One region of the Nocardiopsis codii genome, then DNA from elsewhere that is predicted to be linked to it. Evidence: riboswitches for the same ligand, from Rfam matches in the RefSeq annotation. Region 1 holds a riboswitch; each other region holds the start of a gene.
What was found. A riboswitch is a leader RNA that binds a small molecule or an ion and turns the genes downstream of it on or off. The one in region 1 is predicted to bind cobalamin.

Region 2: it holds a riboswitch for cobalamin, as region 1 does, so the genes downstream of both, Q8791_RS02855 (VWA domain-containing protein) here and Q8791_RS18560 (ribonucleoside-diphosphate reductase subunit alpha) in region 1, are expected to answer to the same signal.
Region 3: it holds a riboswitch for cobalamin, as region 1 does, so the genes downstream of both, Q8791_RS02900 (ABC transporter substrate-binding protein) here and Q8791_RS18560 (ribonucleoside-diphosphate reductase subunit alpha) in region 1, are expected to answer to the same signal.
Region 4: it holds a riboswitch for cobalamin, as region 1 does, so the genes downstream of both, metE (5-methyltetrahydropteroyltriglutamate--homocysteine S-methyltransferase) here and Q8791_RS18560 (ribonucleoside-diphosphate reductase subunit alpha) in region 1, are expected to answer to the same signal.

What each region holds. Positions count from the first base shown of each region.
Region 1 is NZ_JAUZMY010000018.1:77,534-81,987, reverse strand. It holds gene Q8791_RS18565 (NAD(P)-dependent alcohol dehydrogenase) at 1-140, shown strand, start outside; gene Q8791_RS18560 (ribonucleoside-diphosphate reductase subunit alpha) at 214-2,763, opposite strand; cobalamin riboswitch at 2,921-3,111, opposite strand; gene Q8791_RS18555 (hypothetical protein) at 3,594-4,166, opposite strand; gene Q8791_RS18550 (NYN domain-containing protein) at 4,192-4,454, opposite strand, start outside.
Region 2 is NZ_JAUZMY010000002.1:217,082-221,535, forward strand. It holds gene cobM (precorrin-4 C(11)-methyltransferase) at 1-414, shown strand, start outside; gene cbiE (precorrin-6y C5,15-methyltransferase (decarboxylating) subunit CbiE) at 397-1,635, opposite strand; cobalamin riboswitch at 1,692-1,829, shown strand; gene Q8791_RS02855 (VWA domain-containing protein) at 1,857-3,938, shown strand; gene cobO (cob(I)yrinic acid a,c-diamide adenosyltransferase) at 3,938-4,454, shown strand, end outside.
Region 3 is NZ_JAUZMY010000002.1:231,975-236,428, reverse strand. It holds gene Q8791_RS02915 (NAD-dependent epimerase/dehydratase family protein) at 1-641, opposite strand, end outside; gene Q8791_RS02910 (putative quinol monooxygenase) at 774-1,097, opposite strand; gene Q8791_RS02905 (helix-turn-helix transcriptional regulator) at 1,201-2,031, shown strand; cobalamin riboswitch at 2,338-2,548, shown strand; gene Q8791_RS02900 (ABC transporter substrate-binding protein) at 2,609-3,667, shown strand; gene Q8791_RS02895 (FecCD family ABC transporter permease) at 3,664-4,454, shown strand, end outside.
Region 4 is NZ_JAUZMY010000031.1:27,292-31,745, reverse strand. It holds gene Q8791_RS25500 (polysaccharide deacetylase family protein) at 193-1,743, opposite strand; cobalamin riboswitch at 1,967-2,197, shown strand; gene metE (5-methyltetrahydropteroyltriglutamate--homocysteine S-methyltransferase) at 2,341-4,454, shown strand, end outside.

The DNA.
Region 1 (4,454 bases):
ACTTCTGCGCCGAGCACGGCATCGCCCCGGAGGTCGAGATCATCGGCGCGGACGGGATCAACGACGCCTGGGAACGGGTGCTGGCCTCGGACGTGCGGTACCGGTTCGTCATCGACACCTCCACCCTGGCCACCGGCTGACCGGAGCGGAGACCGCGGTGGGGCCCCCCCCCCCCCGCCGGGGGCCGCCCGCGGGCGGCCCCGGTCCCACGTCCTACTGGCAGGCCTCGCACTCGGGGTCGTCGATGGAGCAGGCCTGGCCGTCCACGATCTCGAACTCGTCCTCGACCTCGGTGTTCACGGCGGGCGCCGCGACCGGCTCGGGAACGGGGGCGGGCGCGGGAGCCGCCGCCGGGGCGCTGCTCGCGACCGGGGTCGCCGCGACCGCGTTCAGGCGGCCGTCGGTGCCCTTGAGCGTGCTCTTCTCCACGTGCGTGGCGCTCTGCGAACGCAGGTAGTAGGTGGTCTTGAGACCGGAGCGCCAGGCGCGGCGGTACAGGGTGTCGAGCTTCCTGCCGCTCGGGGCCGCCATGTACAGGTTCAGGGACTGGGCCTGGTCGATCCACTTCTGGCGGCGCGAGCCCGCGTCCACCAGCCACTCGGGGTCGACCTCGAACGCGGTCGCGTACAGGGCCTTGAGGTCGTCCGGGACGCGGTCGATGGCGCCGAGGCTGCCGTCGTGCATCTTCAGGGCCGAGACCATGTCGTCGTCCCACAGGCCGCGCGCCTTGAGGTCCCGGATCAGGTACGGGTTGACGACGGTGAAGTCGCCGGACATGTTCGACTTGACGTACAGGTTGCGGTAGAGCGGCTCGATCGACTGGCCGACACCGGTGATGTTGGCGATGGTCGCGGTGGGCGCGATCGCCATCACGTTGGAGTTGCGCATCCCGGTCGACTTCACGCGCTCGCGCAGGGAGTCCCAGTCCAGGGTCTCGCCGCGGTCCATGTCGAGGTCGCCGCCGCGCGAGTCCGCGAGGAGCCGCAGCGAGTCGATCGGCAGGACGCCCCGGCTCCACAGCGAACCCTCGAAGGACTCGTAGGAGCCGCGCTCTGCGGCCAGCTCCATGGAGGCCTCGATGGCGTAGTAGCTGATGAGCTCCATGCTCTCGTCCGCGAACGTCACAGCGCCCTCGGAGGCGAAGGGGGTGCGCAGCTTGAACAGGGCGTCCTGGAAGCCCATGAGGCCGAGCCCGACGGGGCGGTGGCGCAGGTTCGCGCGGCGCGCCTCGGGGATCGTGTAGAAGTTCACGTCGATGACGTTGTCGAGCATGCGCACGGCGGTGCGGACGGTCCGGCGCAGGCGCTCGGCGTCCAGGCCGTCGGGGCCGACGTGCTGGGCCAGGTTGACCGAGCCCAGGTTGCAGACGGCGACCTCGTCGGCGCTGGTGTTCAGCGTGATCTCGGTGCACAGGTTGGAGGAGTGCACGACGCCGACGTGCTGCTGCGGCGAACGCAGGTTGGACGGGTCCTTGAAGGTGATCCAGGGGTGGCCCGTCTCGAACAGCATGGTCAGCATGCGCCGCCACAGGTCGACCGCGGGGAGCTTCTTGGCGACCTTGATCCGGCCCGCCTCGGCGGCGGCCTCGTACTTCTCGTAGGCCTCGGCGAAGTCGGTGCCGTACTTGTCGTGCAGGTCGGGGACCTCGTCCGGCGAGAACAGGGTCCAGCTGCCGCCCTGCTCCACACGCTGCATGAACAGGTCGGGAACCCAGTTCGCGGTGTTCATGTCGTGCGTGCGGCGGCGGTCGTCACCGGTGTTCTTGCGGAGGTCGAGGAACTCCTCGATGTCGATGTGCCAGGTCTCCAGGTAGGCGCACACGGCGCCCTTGCGCTTGCCGCCCTGGTTGACCGCGACGGCCGTGTCGTTGGCGATCTTCAGGAACGGGACGACGCCCTGGCTCTTGCCGTTGGTGCCGCGGATGTGCGAGCCGAGGCCGCGCACCGGGGTCCAGTCGTTGCCGAGCCCGCCGGAGTACTTGGACAGCATCGCGTTGTTGCTGATGCCGTGGAAGATGGCCTGGAGGTCGTCGCCGACGGTGGTGAGGAAGCAGGAGGACAGCTGCGCGCGCACCGTGCCGGCGTTGAACAGGGTGGGCGTGGAGGCCATGAAGTCGAACGAGGACAGCAGCTCGTAGAACTCGATGGCACGGGCCTCGCGGTCGTCCTCGTTGAGGGCCAGACCCATGGCGACGCGCATGAAGAACGCCTGCGGCAGCTCGTAGCGGACCTCGTCGCTGTGCAGGAAGTAGCGGTCGTAGAGGGTCTGGATGCCGAGGAAGGTGAACTGCTCGTCCCGCTCGGGGTACAGGGCGGCGCCGAGCCGGTCCAGGTCGAACCCGGCGAGCGCGGGGTCCAGCTGGCCCAGGTCGATGCCGCGGCGGACGTAGGCGGCCAGGTAGGCGGCGTAGCGCTCGCCCATCTCGGACTGCCCGGCGGCGTCGGGGGCGCCGCTGATGAAGGTGAGGGCCTCACGGCGCAGCTTGTCCAGCAGCAGGCGGGCGGCCACGAACGAGTAGTCGGGGTCCACCTCCACGAAGCTGCGGGCGGCCATGACCAGGGCGAGCTCGACCTCGGAGTCGGGGATGCCGGGGTAGAAGCCGCGGCGGGCCTCGGTGAGGACCTTCTCCGCCGAAACACCGGTGAGCCTGGCACAGGCCTCGGTCACGACGTGCTCGATCCGGTCGATGGCGGCGGGGGGCGCGCCCTCGTTGGTCGGCTCGGGCCGAACGGATACGGGCACGGCCTCGACGTCAAGGGTCATACAGCGGCTCCAACCTCGGTAGAAGAGTCCCGGCGGGGAGGGGACACGATAAGCAAGGTGCGCGGCACGCACCGGTGGACCGACGCACCGGGTGCGTGCGGTCGTCTGACCGGTGGGTCGCGGCGGCTCACCCTCGAAGCCCCGTCGTCGGCGCACGCTCGCGTGCGCACCGGCGGCAGGTCTTCGGGCTCGTGGGCGACCTACGCACCGTCGCTTCCCAGGGCCTTCGGGGGTCCCCGGTGCCTGTGACGGCTTCGTTCCCACATACCGCTGCGGGGCAGCCCCGGCTTCACACCGGGTTCCCTCTTGCCTCACCCCGAGGGGTGAACCACCAGCGGGACAGATACTACATCTAGGGGGCCCCGCGTTGGAACACCGCAAGATGATGGCGTGTCACCGATTTCTCGGATTCTTCGACGATCGTCGAACACACGCGCGGGCCGTGGTATGCGGGGGCCGCGAGCGCCCGGTTCAGGGGGATTGCGCGCCTCGTCGGGGCAGCTGGGAGGCGACCGGACACAGCCTAGATCGTCGCCGGGGCTCCCCGGGACCGCGCGGGTCCTCCGACGGGCCTCCGAACGTCCGGAATCCCGTCTCCGAAGCGGTTCGGACCGTACCGGACGACTCGGCGCCGCAGACCACACCGCCGTATCGGCGGCGGTCGGTGACGGGCCGGGGCGCCCGGACGGTGATCTGTCCGGGTGCCGCTCCGGGCGTGTCGGAGGGACGCCCGCACGTAGGAAAGCTCACTCCGCGGACGCCGACGCGGGCGTCCCCGGCCCGAACCTCCGGTGGGGGTGGCCCGGGCCGCCGCCGTACGGCGGCGGAGGTCACTCCTCGTCGAGTCTGCTGTCCAGCTGGTCCTCCGCCAGACCGAGGTCGGTGCGGATGCGGAACCTGATGCGCAGGAGCTCCACCAACAGGTCGCGGACGTAGGGCGAGGACTCCTGGTCGAGGAAGCGGCGCGCACCGACCGTCGCCCACCGTTCCGCGCCCTCCAGGTCGTCGTGCGCGTACAGTGCCTCGGCGACGTGGATGAAGGTCTGGAGTCCGGGCGGTTCCTCGCCCTCCAGGCGTGTGAGGTGGACGTAGGCCTGGTCGACCTCGTCCAGTTGCAGGAGCGCGCCGGCGCTGAGCGCCCGGGCGTCGATCACCGTGGCGCCGCCGTCGTCGATCGCCCGCTGGTAGGCCGCGCAGGCGCGCTCGAACTCCTGGGCGATCTCCCACTGCTCGCCCGCGCGCACGAACAGCTCGGCGCGCGAGACCTCGCTCCCGGCGTCGACCCGGTTGGCCAGGTCCAGCAGTTGGGCGGCGACCCGTCCGTGCTCACCGGACCGGACAGCGTGGAATTCCCAACGGTCGAGTTCAGCCGTCGTCACGTGGGTCAAGCGCATCGCCCCCATCCCCTACTCGCACTCCCGCGCCCCGTCAGGACCTGGCCCGCTCCAGGGCCTGCCAGAAGCCCTGGCGCAGCCCGTCGCGGACCTCGTCGCGCAACAGGTGGTCGATCGGCAGCGAGGAACCCTGGAGCAGACGCGCCTCCAGATCGGAGGGCATCCTGGGCCTGCGGGCGAGTACGGCCTCCACCCACAGAGCGGGCGCCTCGCGAGCGATCGACTCCGCGAAGTCGTTCCCTTCCTTGTGCGCAACATGCACCGCTTCGTCAACGGTATGCGCGGCGGGGCGTGTCT
Region 2 (4,454 bases), on a different contig from region 1:
GTGGGCCGGGAGCTGACCGTGCCGCTGGTGGCCCAGTCGGTGGTGCTGACCCGGACCGCCGCCCGGTCGACGGCGATGCCGGACACCGAGTCGCTGGGCGCGTTCGCGGCGACCCGGGCCACGCTGGTGCTGCACCTGGCGATCCGGCGGGTGCGGGAGCTCATGGCCGAGATCGTCCCCGCGTACGGCGCGGACTGTCCCGTGGTGGTCGTGTACCGGGCCAGCCAGCCCGAGGAGGCGGTGCTGCGCGGGACGGTCTCCACCATCGCCGGGCTGGTGGAGGAGGCGGGGCTCCGGCAGGCGGCGGTGGTCCTGGTCGGGCAGGCGCTCGACCCCGCGGGGGGCGGGGAGTCCTACCTGTACGACCCCGCGCGCCCCAGGGGGGCCGGCCCCTCGTCAGTCGCTCCCGGGTGACTTCGCCAGGCACCACTGGGTGACGGTGCGGGCGGGGGTCCATCCGGTGAACGCGCCGATGGGCGCGGCGGTCTCCACCGCGATGCGGGTCAGCTCCCCGCCGTGGCGCCGGTGGGCCTCCGCGAGCAGCCCCTCGGTCTCCAGCGTCACACCGTGCACCACGAGCCGTCCGCCCGGTCCCAGCGCGTCCAGGCAGGTGTCGAGCACGCCCGGCAGGGTCGCGCCGCCGCCGACGAAGACCGCGTCGGGAGGGTCCAGCCCCTTCAGAGCGTCCGGCGCACGGCCGGCGACCACGCGCAGGCCCGGGACGCCGAGCCGGTCCGCGTTGCGGCCGATCCGCGCGGCGCGCCCGGTGTCGGCCTCCACCGCCGTGGCCGTGCACGAGGGGTGGGCGCGCATCCACTCGACGGCGACCGAGCCCGCGCCCGCGCCGACGTCCCACAGGTGCCGGCCGGGGGAGGGCGCCAGCCGGGCGAGCGCCGAGGCGCGCAGGTCCCGCTTGGTGAGCTGGCCGTCGTGCTCGAACGCGTCGTCGGGCAGCCCGGCGACCAGCCCGCAGCCCGGCGGCCCTGAGAGCTCCAACGCCAGCACGTGCAGTTGGGGGGCCTCCTCCGGAGGGGCCCCGAGCCAGTCGTGCGCCGTGCCCTCCAGCCGCGACTCCGCGTCCGCCCCCAGGTCGCCGAGGACGGTCATCCGGCTGCCGCCGTAGCCCGCGCCGACCAGCAGGGCGGCGACCGTCCCGGGGGTGGCGGCGCCCGGGGAGAGCACCAGGACACGGCGGCCGGGGGCCAAGCCGCGCATCAGCAGGTGCGGATCGCGCCCCACCAGGGACAGCACCGCGCACCCCTCCGCCGCCCACCCCATCCGGGCGCGGGCCAGGGCGACCGAGGAGACGGCCGGTTCCACGCGCACCGCGTCCGCTCCGAGCAGTTCGATCAGCGTGCTGCCGATGCCCGACACCAGCGGGTCGCCGGAGGCCAGCGCGACGGCGCCGCGGTCCCCGAGGGAGGCGAGCAGGTCCGGCAGGCCCTCGCGCAGCGGGGAGGGCCAGACCAGGCGCCGCTGGGTCGGGGCCTGCGGCAGCATGGCGAGGTGCCTGCGCCCGCCCAGCACCGTGTCGGCCGCCAGGACCAGCCCTCGCAGCCTCTCGGGCACGCCTGACCATCCGTCGGCGCCGATGCCGACGACGGTGATTCGGGGAGGGGACATCTCGACCTTCATGGGCAGGACGCTATCGTGGCGGCCGAAGGTGTGAGGTGCCCCGGCGGCCCAGCCATCGGAAACGGTGGGGACGGCGTCCGGGGAGAATCTGGGAAGCCCGGTGAGACTCCGGCACAGGCCCGCTGCGGTGAGCCGAGCCTCCGTGACAGGAGGACTCGGTAAGTCCGAAGACCGGCCCCGCACCCGCCCATGACCGATGGCGAAACGAGCGGGAGCCTCACATGCCATTGCGGACGTCCCACTATCCCTTCTCGGCGATCGTCGGCTGCGACGCCGAACCGCTCGACGACCTGGGCCTGGCCCTGGTCCTGGCCAGCGTCTCCCCGGAGATCGGCGGCGTCCTGGTCCGCGGCCAGAAGGGCACCGCCAAGTCCACCGCGGTGCGGGCCCTGGCCCCCCTCCTGCCCCCGGTCGAGGTCTACCGGGGGGACCGCTTCTCCGTCGACCCCGCCGACACCGCGCAGGAGTCGCCGGACGGCCCCTTCCCGCCCGGCACGGCCGTGGAGAGCCGCCCGGTGCGCCTGGTCGAGCTCCCGGTGGGCGCCACCGAGGACCGCGTCCTGGGTTCGCTGCACCTGGAGCAGGCGCTCACGCACGGCCGGGTCGCCTACGAGCCCGGGCTGCTGGCGCGCAGCCACCGCGGCCTCCTGTACGTGGACGAGGTCAACCTGCTCCACGACCACCTGGTCGACCTCCTCCTGGACGCCGCCGCGACCGGCCGGGTGACCGTGGAGCGCGACGGGTTCTCCGTGGAGCACGCCGCGAGGTTCCTGCTCATCGGGACGATGAACCCCGAGGAGGGCGAGCTGCGCCCGCAGCTCCTGGACCGGTTCGGGCTGACCGTCGAGGTCGCCGCGCCCTCCGACCCCGCCGCACGCGTGGAGGTGGTCCGCAGGCGTATGGCCTACGACGCCGACGCCGACGCCTTCTCCGACCGGTACGACCTGGCCGAGAAGGCCCTCGCCGCGCGCATCGCCGCGGCCCGTGAGACCGTCGGGCGCGCACGGCTGTCCGACGCCGCGCTGCTGAAGATCGCGCAGGTGTGCGCGGCGTTCGAGGTCGACGGCCTGCGCGCCGACATCGTGACCGCGCGCACGGCTCTGGCGCACGCCGCCTGGGAGGGCCGGACCTCGGTCTCCCTGGCCGACATCCGCCGCGCGGCCCTGCTGGCCCTGCCGCACCGGCGCCGGCGCAACCCCTTCGACGCGCCGGGGCTCGACGAGGACCTCCTGGACCGCGTCCTGGGGGACGAGGAGCCGCCCCCGGACGACCCAGGACCGCCGGAAGGCTCCGACGGCTCCGGTGACCCCGCCGGCCCCGACGGGGGCGGCGCACCCGACACCGCCGGTCCGGAGGGGGACCCCTCCCCGGACACCGGCGCGGACGGACCGGAGCAGTCCACCGCGCCGCCCCGGGATCCGGAGGGCTTCCGCGAACCGGAGGCCTCCCAGGAGGCGGAGGAGCCGGAGGGGGGCGGGGCCGGGCCCCGGCCCGGCACCACGGTCGGGGCGGGCGCCCCGTACCGCCCCCGGACCTTCACCGCGCGGGGCACGGGGGTCGGCGCCGACGGTCGGCGCAGTCGCGCGGTCGGCGCGCGGGGCCGCCGGATCGGGGCCGAACCGCCCGGCGGGGGCTCAGGCGGTTCGCTCCACCTGGTCGAGACCGTCAAGGCCGCGGCCTCCCGCCCGCACGGCGGCGGCCGGATCGGCCTGCTCCCCCGCGACCTGCGCGTCGCGGTGCGCGAGGGCCAGGAGAGCAACCTGGTGCTGTTCTGCGTCGACGCCTCCGGTTCCATGGCGGCGCGCAAGCGCATGGGCGAGGTCAAGACCGCCATCCTGTCGCTGCTCCTGGACGCCTACCGGCGCCGCGACAAGGTCGGCCTCGTGACCTTCCGGGGCGCGAGGGCCGAGCTGGTGCTGCCCCCGACCCGTTCGGTGGACACCGCCGCCGCCCGCCTGGACGAACTGCCCGCCGGGGGGCGCACCCCGCTCGCCGAGGGCCTGCTGGAGGCCGCCCGGGTCCTGCGGCGCGAGCGCCTGCGCGACCCGAGGCAGCGTCCGCTGCTCGTCCTGGTGACCGACGGCCGGGCCACCGGCGGCCGGGGTGCGGTCGGCCGCTCGCTGGAGGCCGCCGACCACGTCGCCGGCCTGGGCGTGGCCACCGTCGTCGTGGACGGCGAGTCCGGCCCGCTGCGCCTGGGCCTGGCCGCCGCCCTCGCCGCCCGGATGGGCGCCGAACACCTGCCCGTGGACGAGGTCAGCGCTGACGCGCTGGGAAACGCCGTGAGAGAGAGGGCCGCCTGATGCCCCAGGGCATACCGTCCGTCGTCCCCGACGACGGGCTCACCACCCGCCAGCGCCGCAACCAGCCGGTGCTCGCCGTCCACACCGGGGACGGCAAGGGCAAGTCGACCGCCGCGTTCGGGCTCGCGCTGCGCGGCTGGAACCAGGGCTGGCGGATCGGCGTGTTCCAGTTCGTGAAGTCGGCGAAGTGGCGCATCGGCGAGCAGACCGTGCTCGAACGCCTGGGGAGGCTCCACGAGGAGACCGGCGAGGGCGGCCCCGTGGAGTGGCACAAGATGGGCTCGGGCTGGTCCTGGAGCCGCCGCCGGGGCAGCGCCGAGGACCACGCCGCGGACGCGGCCGAGGGCTGGGCGGAGATCAGGCGCAGGCTCGCCGAGCAGACGCACGACCTGCTCATCCTCGACGAGTTCACCTACCCGATCAACTGGGGCTGGGTCGACGTCGAGGACGTCGTGGCCGCCCTGCGCGACCGTCCGGGCCGCCAGCACGTGATCATCACGGGCCGCCGCGCCGCCC
Region 3 (4,454 bases), on a different contig from region 1:
TGGCGTCCGCCGTCGATCCAGGCGAACCGGCCGGCGGCGGCCGAGGTCGCAGCGTCGCGCAGCGTCGCCATTCCCGGGCCCCAGATGAACGGTGGGCGCAGCGTCACCAGCGTCATCCCCGGGGTGGCGGTGTCCGCCAGAGCCCGCTCGGTCGCGAGCTTGACCCGGCCGTACGCGATGATCGGCCGACCGGTCGGCGTCGCCTCGGAGACCACCACAGGCTTGCTGCGCCGGTCGGTCGACACGGCGGCGGCGCTGATGAGCACGAATCGCCTGACGCCGGCGGAGGCCGCGGCGGTGAACAGGGAGACGGTCGGCCAGTGGTTGTCCCGCTCGAATCCGGCGTCCGGCCCCCAGAACTCCATGCGGGCAGCCGAGTGGATCACCGCCTCACACCGGTCCAGGACGGTCAGCCAGGTCGGGGCCGGTCGCGGCGTCCCCGTGGGCGTGGCGCCGGGGCGGTCATCCGGTCCGCGCAGGTCGGTGAGATCGCCGAGGACGGGCGTCGCCCCGGCTCGCTCCACTCGCCGCGCGGCCTCAGGACTGCGGGCCAGTGCCCACACCGTATGGCCGTCGGCGATCAGACGGGTGATGAAGTGCTGTCCGACGAAACCGCTGCCGCCGGTGAGAAATATGTCCATGCCAGTTCCCATTGCCGTCAATGGCTGTGTCGTGAGTCGATCTGCTGTGCGCTGCGGGTGCGGGGAATCGCACCGGTGGCGAATGGGCGCGAGACGACCGGCGGGCGTTCTCGGCCCGGCGGTCGGCGCGCCTCAATCCGCCGGACGGAACGGCCGCAGGAAGCGGACGCCATCGTCGGCCGATCCGTCCAGCAGCTCCAGGAGCCGGGGCGCCAGTGCCTGCCGCCGGGGGGCCCTCAGGTGGCCTTCGAACGCCTCGTGCGTGTCCCAGCGCTCAAGAACGATGAAGGTGCCCGGTCGGCCCTCCACCTCATGTGGCTCGTAGTCGATGTTGCCCGGGTCATTGCGTGAGGCGGTGACGGTACCGGCGATGAACGCCTTCAGTTCGGCTTCCTTGCCGGGCTTCGCTCGAACTTCCAGGAGCACGGTGACATAGCGGTCAGGTGTGTTGTCCATGAGCTCGATGGTGGGCCCGCGGCAGGTCCTGAGGAAGCCACAGGTCTTCCTGGTACAGCTGGTACCACGCCACGACAGCCGAGTGCGGGGGAGGATGGCGCCCATGAACGAACTCGGTGTCGCGTTGAGGGCTTGGCGGGATCGGCTCGACCCCGGCGTCGTCGGGCTGCCCCACCATGTCCCCCGCCGGGTCGCCGGACTGCGGCGGGGCGAACTGGCGCAGCTGGCCGGAATCTCTGTCGAGTATGTCGTCCGGCTGGAACAGGGCCGGGCCTCGACGCCGTCGGCGCAAGTCTGCTCGGCCCTCGCCCGCGCACTGCGGCTGTCCGACGATGAGCAGGCCCATCTCCTGCGCCTGGCCGGCCACGCCGCAGACCCGGACCGTATTCCGCGACTCGTCCCCGCCAGCGTGCATCGGATCGTGGAGCGGCTCGCCGACAGCCCGGTGGCGGTGTGCGACGCCGCCTGGCAGTTGCTGCACTGGAACCCGCTGTTCGCGGCGACCTTCGGCGACCCCACGAGGCATGGCGACGATGAGCGCAACGCCCTGATCTCCCAGTTCGAGATCCGGGAGACCCGCATCCGGCAGACCCCTGTGGAGCGTGCCGCGTTCGAGGAGTCACTGGTCGCCGACCTGCGCGCGACGACGAGCCGGTACGCGAAGGACCCCGACATCAGGGCGTTGGTCTCAAGGCTCAACCGCAGTCACCGGTTCCGTGAACTCTGGGAGCTCCGGTCGGTGGGCGACCACCAGGGCGCTCACAAGATCGTCGCGCATCCGGAAGTGGGGGACATCGCCTTCGACTCCGATGTGCTCACCACCCAGGGCACGAACCTCCGCCTCGTGGTGGACACCCCACGCGACGCGGACGCCAGGAACAAACTCGATCTCCTGTCCGCCATCGGCATCCAGGAAATGAGCTCGAAAAGCTGACTCGCGATCCCTGTGAGGCACGGGGGTGCGAAGTCGGATCGCAGAGCGTTCTCCCATTTCACGGCATTCTCAACAGTGCGAGTGGGTGAGTGGGGTGCGGCCCGCACCGAGCCGGCCGGCCCGGCCCATGCGCCACGGCGTTCCGGCACGTCGCGCGCGGCCGACCGGTGCGGAACCGCGCGAGCGCTCGCCCGCCATCGGCGGCGGAAGGGGGGCTCGCGGGAGAGGTGCGCGGTGGTCCGCGGCGGCCGTGCCGGGGCCGCGCATGCCCCCCTCCCGCCCGCCCGGGAGGGCGCGCGAGGCCCTTGGTACCCTTCCGGGGCCAGTCGTACCACGTAGGTGGTCAGGGAATCCGGTGCGAATCCGGAGCTGACGCGCAGCGGTGTGGGGGACGGGCGGGGTACACGAGCCACTGGGACACGCGCGCGGACGGAAACGCCCGCGAGGCACCGACCTGGGAAGGCACTCCGTCCGGAGGAACCCGAGTCCGAAGACCTGCTGGCCCCTCCGCGTCGAGTGCGCGGAGGCGCATCCATGCCAGGCTCCGCGTTCGAGTCCCGACACCCGAGGCATCCCCATGTCGCGCCACGCGCTCCCGTCCTCCGCCCTCCCCTCCCTCGCCCTCCTGCTCGTCCCCCTCCTCGCCCTCACCGCCTGCGGACGGCCGGGCGACCCGGGCGGCGACGGCACCGAAGCGGCCGCGGGGTCCGGATACCCCCGCACCATCGACAACTGCGGCCACGAGGTCACCCTCGACGCGCCTCCCCAGAGGGCGGTCTCCCTCAACCAGGGCACCACCGAGATCCTCCTCTCCCTGGGACTGGAGGACCGGGTGGTCGGCACCGCCACCTGGACCGACCCGATCATGGAGGGGCTGGAGGAGGCCGAGGCGGACATCCCGCGGCTGGCCGAGAACAGCCCCTCCTTCGAGCGGGTCCTGGAAGCCGAACCCGACTTCGTGACCGCCTCCTTCGTCTCCACACTCGGCGCCGGCGGCGTCGCCACCCGTGAACAGTTCGAGGAGCTGGGCGTGCCCGCGTACACCTCCCCGACCGACTGCGCCACCGGCAAGGACAACGAGGGCGGCGGGGACGGCTCCCGGAGCGAGCCGCTCACACTGGAGGCCGTCTACGGCGAGATCCACGACCTGGCCGAGGCCTTCGGGGTCGAGGAGCGCGGGGAGGAACTGGTCGACGGGCTCCGGCTCCGGGTGGACGCCGCGACCGAGGACCTGGAGGTCGAGGACGTCTCCCTCATGTACTGGTTCGCCAACGCGCAGTCGCCCTACCTCGCGGGCTGCTGCGGCGCCCCCGGCGCCATCACCAGCGCCGTCGGTGCGCAGAACGCCTTCGACGACACCCACAGCGAGTGGCCCCAGATCAACTGGGAGACCGTCGCGGACCGCGATCCCGACGTCATCGTGCTCGGCGACCTGACCCGCGACTCCCAGACGGCGGAGACCGCGGCGGCCAAGATCGAGTTCCTGGAGGACAATCCGGCCACCCGCAACCTCACCGCCGTGCGCGAGGAGCGGTACGTCCTGCTCAGCGGCCAGGCGATGAACCCCTCGATCCGCACGGTCGAGGGCATCGAGCTGGTCGCCGACGGCCTGCGCGAGCTCGGGTACGTCCGTTGAGCGGTGCGCGTCCGGCGCTCCTCATCACCTCCGGCCTGCTGCTCCTCGGACTGTCGGTCTCGGTCGCCGTCACCATCGGGCCCGCCGACATCACCCCGGCCGAGGTCTGGAGGTCGGCCGCCGCCCGGTTCGGGTGGGGCGTGAGCCCTCTGACGCCGTTGCGCGAGGGCATCGTGTGGAACCTGCGCATGCCCCGCACCCTGCTCGCCGCGGTCTGCGGGGCCGGCCTGGCCGTGTGCGGCGCGGTGATGCAGTCCCTGCTCCGCAACCCGCTGGCGGACCCCTTCGTGCTCGGGGTCTCCTCCGGCGCCTCCACCGGGGCGGTCGTCGTGACCGTGCTCGGCTGGGGCGTCGGAGCGGTCTCGCTCCCGGCGGGGGCCTTCGCGGGCGCGCTGCTCTCCTTCGGCATGGTGATGCTGCTCAGCCACAGCCTCGGCGGGAGCATGGACCGCGTCGTTCTGTCCGGGGTCGCGGCCATGCAGCTGTTCTCGGCACTGACCTCGTTCATCGTGCTGACCTCGGCGAACGCCGACACCACGCGAGCGGTGCTGTTCTGGCTGCTGGGCTCCCTCAGCGGCGCCGGATGGACCGATGTGCTCCTGTGCACCGCGGTGCTGTGCCTCGTGCTCGCCGTCTGCCTCGCCAACACCACCACCCTGGACGCCTTCGCCTTCGGCGAGGAGGCCGCGGCGAACCTGGGCGTCCAGGTGGGCCGGACCCGCGTACTGATGCTGAGCGTCACCGCGCTGCTCACCGCGGTGCTGGTCAGCTCCGCGGGCGCGATCGG
Region 4 (4,454 bases), on a different contig from region 1:
CCCTGGGCGGGTGCTCACGCGGTTGATGGCAGCAACATAGGGGACGCCGTCCGCACACCTGTGGCGGTGACCACATGTGGTCACCGCCACAGGGCGGGTCATGGTCCGCACTCGACGCGCACCCGCCCGAAGTGTCCCGGGACGACCGTTGCGCCCCGCGGCGCCGGGCCGCCCGGGAGGCCCGGCGCGGGCTCAGACCGCTTCGTCGCCGGGTTCCCCGTCGTCCTCCCCGTCCGTCGCGGCGGGCGGCTCGGGGGCCCCGTCGACGTAGGTCTCGCCCGGCGTCGTCGTGCCGAGGAGCTGGGAGACGGTGACCATCGTGTACCCGTGCGCGTCGAGTTCGCGGATGATCGTGCGGGAGGCGTCGACCGTCGTGTCGTGGATGTCGTGCATGAGGATGATCGCTCCGGGGGAGGCGCCGTCCACGGCCCGGTCGGCGACCACGGACGCCTTGCGGTCCTTCCAGTCGTTGGTGTCGATGCTCCACAGGATCTGGGCCAGTCCCATGTCCGCGGTCACCGCCGTGACCCCGTCGTCGGTGGACCCGTAGGGGGGCCTCATGAGGTCCATGGTGTACCCGGTCTCGCGGTACACCAGGGCCTGGACGGTGCCGAGGTTCGAGCGGATCCCGCCCGCGCCCAGCCCTGCCAGGTCGGGGTGGGTGAGGGTGTGGTTGGCCAGTTCGTGGCCCTCCGCGTAGGTGCGCCTCACGGTGCGCGGATCCTCCATCACCGGGTGGCCGGTGACGAAGAACGTGGCGCGGGCGTCGTACTCGGCGAGCATGTCCAGCAGTTCGGGGGTGCGCCCGCCCGGGCCGTCGTCGTAGGTCAGGGCCACGCACTTGGCGCCGGGGGCGGAGCAGTCGATGTCCTCGTCCACGGGCGGCACCGTCCCGGGCGGGGTCTGCTCCCGGCTGTCCCCGGCCGCCTCGGGCGGATCGGCGATGGCGAAGTCGCGGACTCCCCGGGTCGCGGCGTGCGACGCGCGCTCGCCCAGGTCGGACAGGAGGGGGCCGGACTCCGAGGCGTCGATGACCGCGTGGGTCCGGCCCTCGCCGACGGGGGCGACCTGCCCGGCGTCGAACTCCACGACGAGGTCGCCGTCGGGGTTGAACCCCACGGAGTCGTACAGCGAGCCGATGGGGTGGACGGCGTCGGGGGCGGCGGTGTCCGGGAGGGCGTCCCGCACCAGGCCGTTCAGCTCCTCCAGCTCCTCCTGTCCCGCGACCAGGGCGGTGGAGGGGTGGGCCGTGCCGGTCAGGGCGTCGTACCAGTAGGTGGTGTACGCCTCACGGGTCCCCTCGGAGTCGGTCTCCTCGCGGGTCACCCGGACGCCGACGAGGTCGTCGTTGGCCGCCGTCAGGTTCCACGCGGACTCGAAGGAGACCGCGCCGGGGTTGGCCGCCTCGAAGGCGTCCACCTCCGCGGAGAGTTCGCGGTCCAGGAAGCCGCTCAGCGGTTCGGCGTTGGGGAGGACCGGGTAGGCGACCTCCGTCGCCACCCCGCCCTCGCGGGCGAGGGAGGACTCCGTCAGGTCCACCACGTCACCGGGGTCCACCACGGTCAGCCCGTCGGGTTCACCGGTCGCGGGCAGGTGCTCGTCGGGTCCGCCGTCCGCCGCGGGGCGGGCGTCCCCCATGTGTTCGGGGGTGATGACACCGGGTGGGACGACGGCCGACCAGACCAGCCCCGCGACGACCGCCAGCGCGACCGCGATCGTGAAGAGGGGGCGATCGGGGGCCATGGTCGGATGGGACTGCTTGTTCACCAGGGGTTCTCCACGTTCATCTACAGACGAACGTTCGCGGGGAGCGCGGGAGAGGGCTCCGCCGCGTAACGCTTCATTTCGGGTGTGACGCCGACCGCACAACAGGGGTTCGCACTGTTTCCGGGCCGGGCACGGGGATGCACGCCGGGTACAGGGGCGGAGAGGGCGCTCCCTATACTTGCAGGCGTGGAAGGTACATGTTCCACCCCAGAGTCCGGGCCGCGCCCGGAAGGGGAGGGGTGTGTCGCAAGAGGGAACCCGGTGCGACTCCGGGACTGCCCCGCAGCGGTATGAGGGAACGAACGTCGCCATAAGCACTGGAAATCCGATCGGTAATGTCGGAAACCGGGAAGCGGCGGCCAGTAGGAGGACGGTGTCCGCACCGTCCGCGCCCTCGAGTCCGAAGACCTGCCTCCACCCGGCGTCGCACCCGTGCCGCCGGTGGTCCCGTGCCCCGAGGGAGGGCCGAGGAGCGGGAGGCAGGTGCACACGCCCGCGGCGTGGTCTCCGGCATGCCCGCGTCCTCGCTCGCCTCGTGGCCGGTACCCGGCTTTCGACGAGGGAGAGAAGCTCATGTCCGACACCCCCGGGGCCTCCCGGCCCTCCGTGCGCTCCACCGTGCACGGTTACCCGAGGATCGGTCCCCACCGCGAACTCAAGCGCGCCAGCGAGTCGTACTGGAAGGGCGGGACGACCGCGGACGAACTGGACGGCGTCGCCGCCGACCTGCGCAGGGGCGTCTACGCCCAGCTGCGCGAGGCGGGCGTCGACGACATCCCGTCCAACACGTTCTCCTACTACGACCACGTCCTGGACACCGCTGTCCTGTTCGACCTGGTGCCCTCACGGTTCACCTCCCCGGCAGCCGCGGGCGACCGCGACGAGGAGCTGCGCCGCTACTTCGCGCTCGCCCGCGGCGAGCAGGGCGCTCCGCCGCTGGAGATGACCAAGTGGTTCGACACCAACTACCACTACCTGGTCCCCGAGCTGTCGCCGAGCACGCGTCCCCGCCTGGTCGGCGACAAGCCCGTCGCCGAGTTCCGCGAGGCCTCCGAGGCCGGCTTCCGGACGCGTCCGGTCCTGGTCGGCCCGCTGACCTTCCTCCTGCTGGCCAAGGCCGCCGACGACGCGCCTGAGGGCTGGAGCCCCGTCGAGCTGCTCGACCAGCTCCTGGACGCCTACGCGCAGCTCCTCGCGGACCTCGCTGCCGCGGGCGCCACCGAGGTGCAGCTGGACGAGCCGATCCTGGCCACCGACGAGGGCCGCGCCGCGGTCGGTCTCCTGGAGCGCTCCTACCAGCGACTGGGCGCCCTCACCGAACGCCCCTCGCTCCTGGTCTCGACCTACTTCGGCTCCATCGGAGCCGCCGCCCTGCGCGTGCTCAAGGACTCCCCGGTCGAGGCCGTCGGCCTGGACCTGGTGACCGGCGGCGAGGGCATCGACGACCTGGTGAAGGTCTCCGGGCTGGGCGGCACCCGCCTGGTCGCCGGCGTGGTGGACGGCCGCAACGTCTGGCGCACCGACATCCCGGCCGCCGTGGCCACTCTCGGCACCCTGCTCGCCCTCACGGACGAGCTCACCGTGAGCACGTCCTGCTCGCTCCTGCACGTGCCGATCGACCTGGACGCGGAGACCTCCCTCGCCCCCGAGCTGCGCGAGGCCCTGGCCTTCGCCAAGCAGAAGGCTGAGGAGACGGCCCTTCTCGGCCGCGTCCTCTCCGAGGGGGCGGAGGCCGAGTACGCGGGCGGCGGCGCCGGCGGAAACCCCGCCTTCACCGACGCGCGCGTGCGCGCCCGGCTGGACGCCCTGGGCCCCGACGCCTACGAGCGTCCCCAGGACCGCGGCACCCCCGCGGACACCCCGCTGACCACGACCACCATCGGTTCGTTCCCGCAGACCGGCGAGCTGCGCCGCGCCCGCGCCGCCCACCGGCGGGGCGAACTGGCGGAGGACGCCTACAAGCAGATCCTCCGTGAGGAGATCGACCGGGTCATCGCGCTCCAGGAGGAGATCGGCCTCGACGTGCTCGTGCACGGCGAGCCCGAGCGCAACGACATGGTCCAGTACTTCGCCGAGCAGTTGGAGGGCTACGCCACCACCGAGAACGGCTGGGTGCAGTCCTACGGTTCGCGGTGCGTGCGTCCGCCGATCCTGTTCGGCGACGTCTCGCGCCCCGAGCCGATGACCGTCGAGTGGATCACCTACGCCCAGTCGCGCACCGACAAGCCGGTCAAGGGCATGCTGACCGGCCCCGTGACCATGCTCGCCTGGTCGTTCGTGCGCACCGACCAGCCGCTCGGGGAGACCGCCCGCCAGGTGGGCCTGGCCCTGCGCGACGAGGTCGCCGACCTGGAGCGCGCCGGTATCCGCCACATCCAGGTGGACGAGGCCGCCCTGCGCGAGCTGCTGCCGCTGCGTGAGGAGCAGCGCGGCGCGTACCTGGACTGGGCGGTGAACTCCTTCCGTCTGGCCACGTCCGGTGTGTCGCCGTCCACGACGATCCACACGCACATGTGCTACTCGGAGTTCGGGCTGATCGTCGGGGGGATCGAGGCGCTGGACGCCGACGTGACCAGCGTCGAGGCCGCCCGTTCCCGCATGGAGCTGGTGGAGGACCTGGGCCGCCGCGGCTACAAGCGGGGGATCGGTCCCGGCGTGTACGACATCCACTCCCCGCGTGTGCCGTC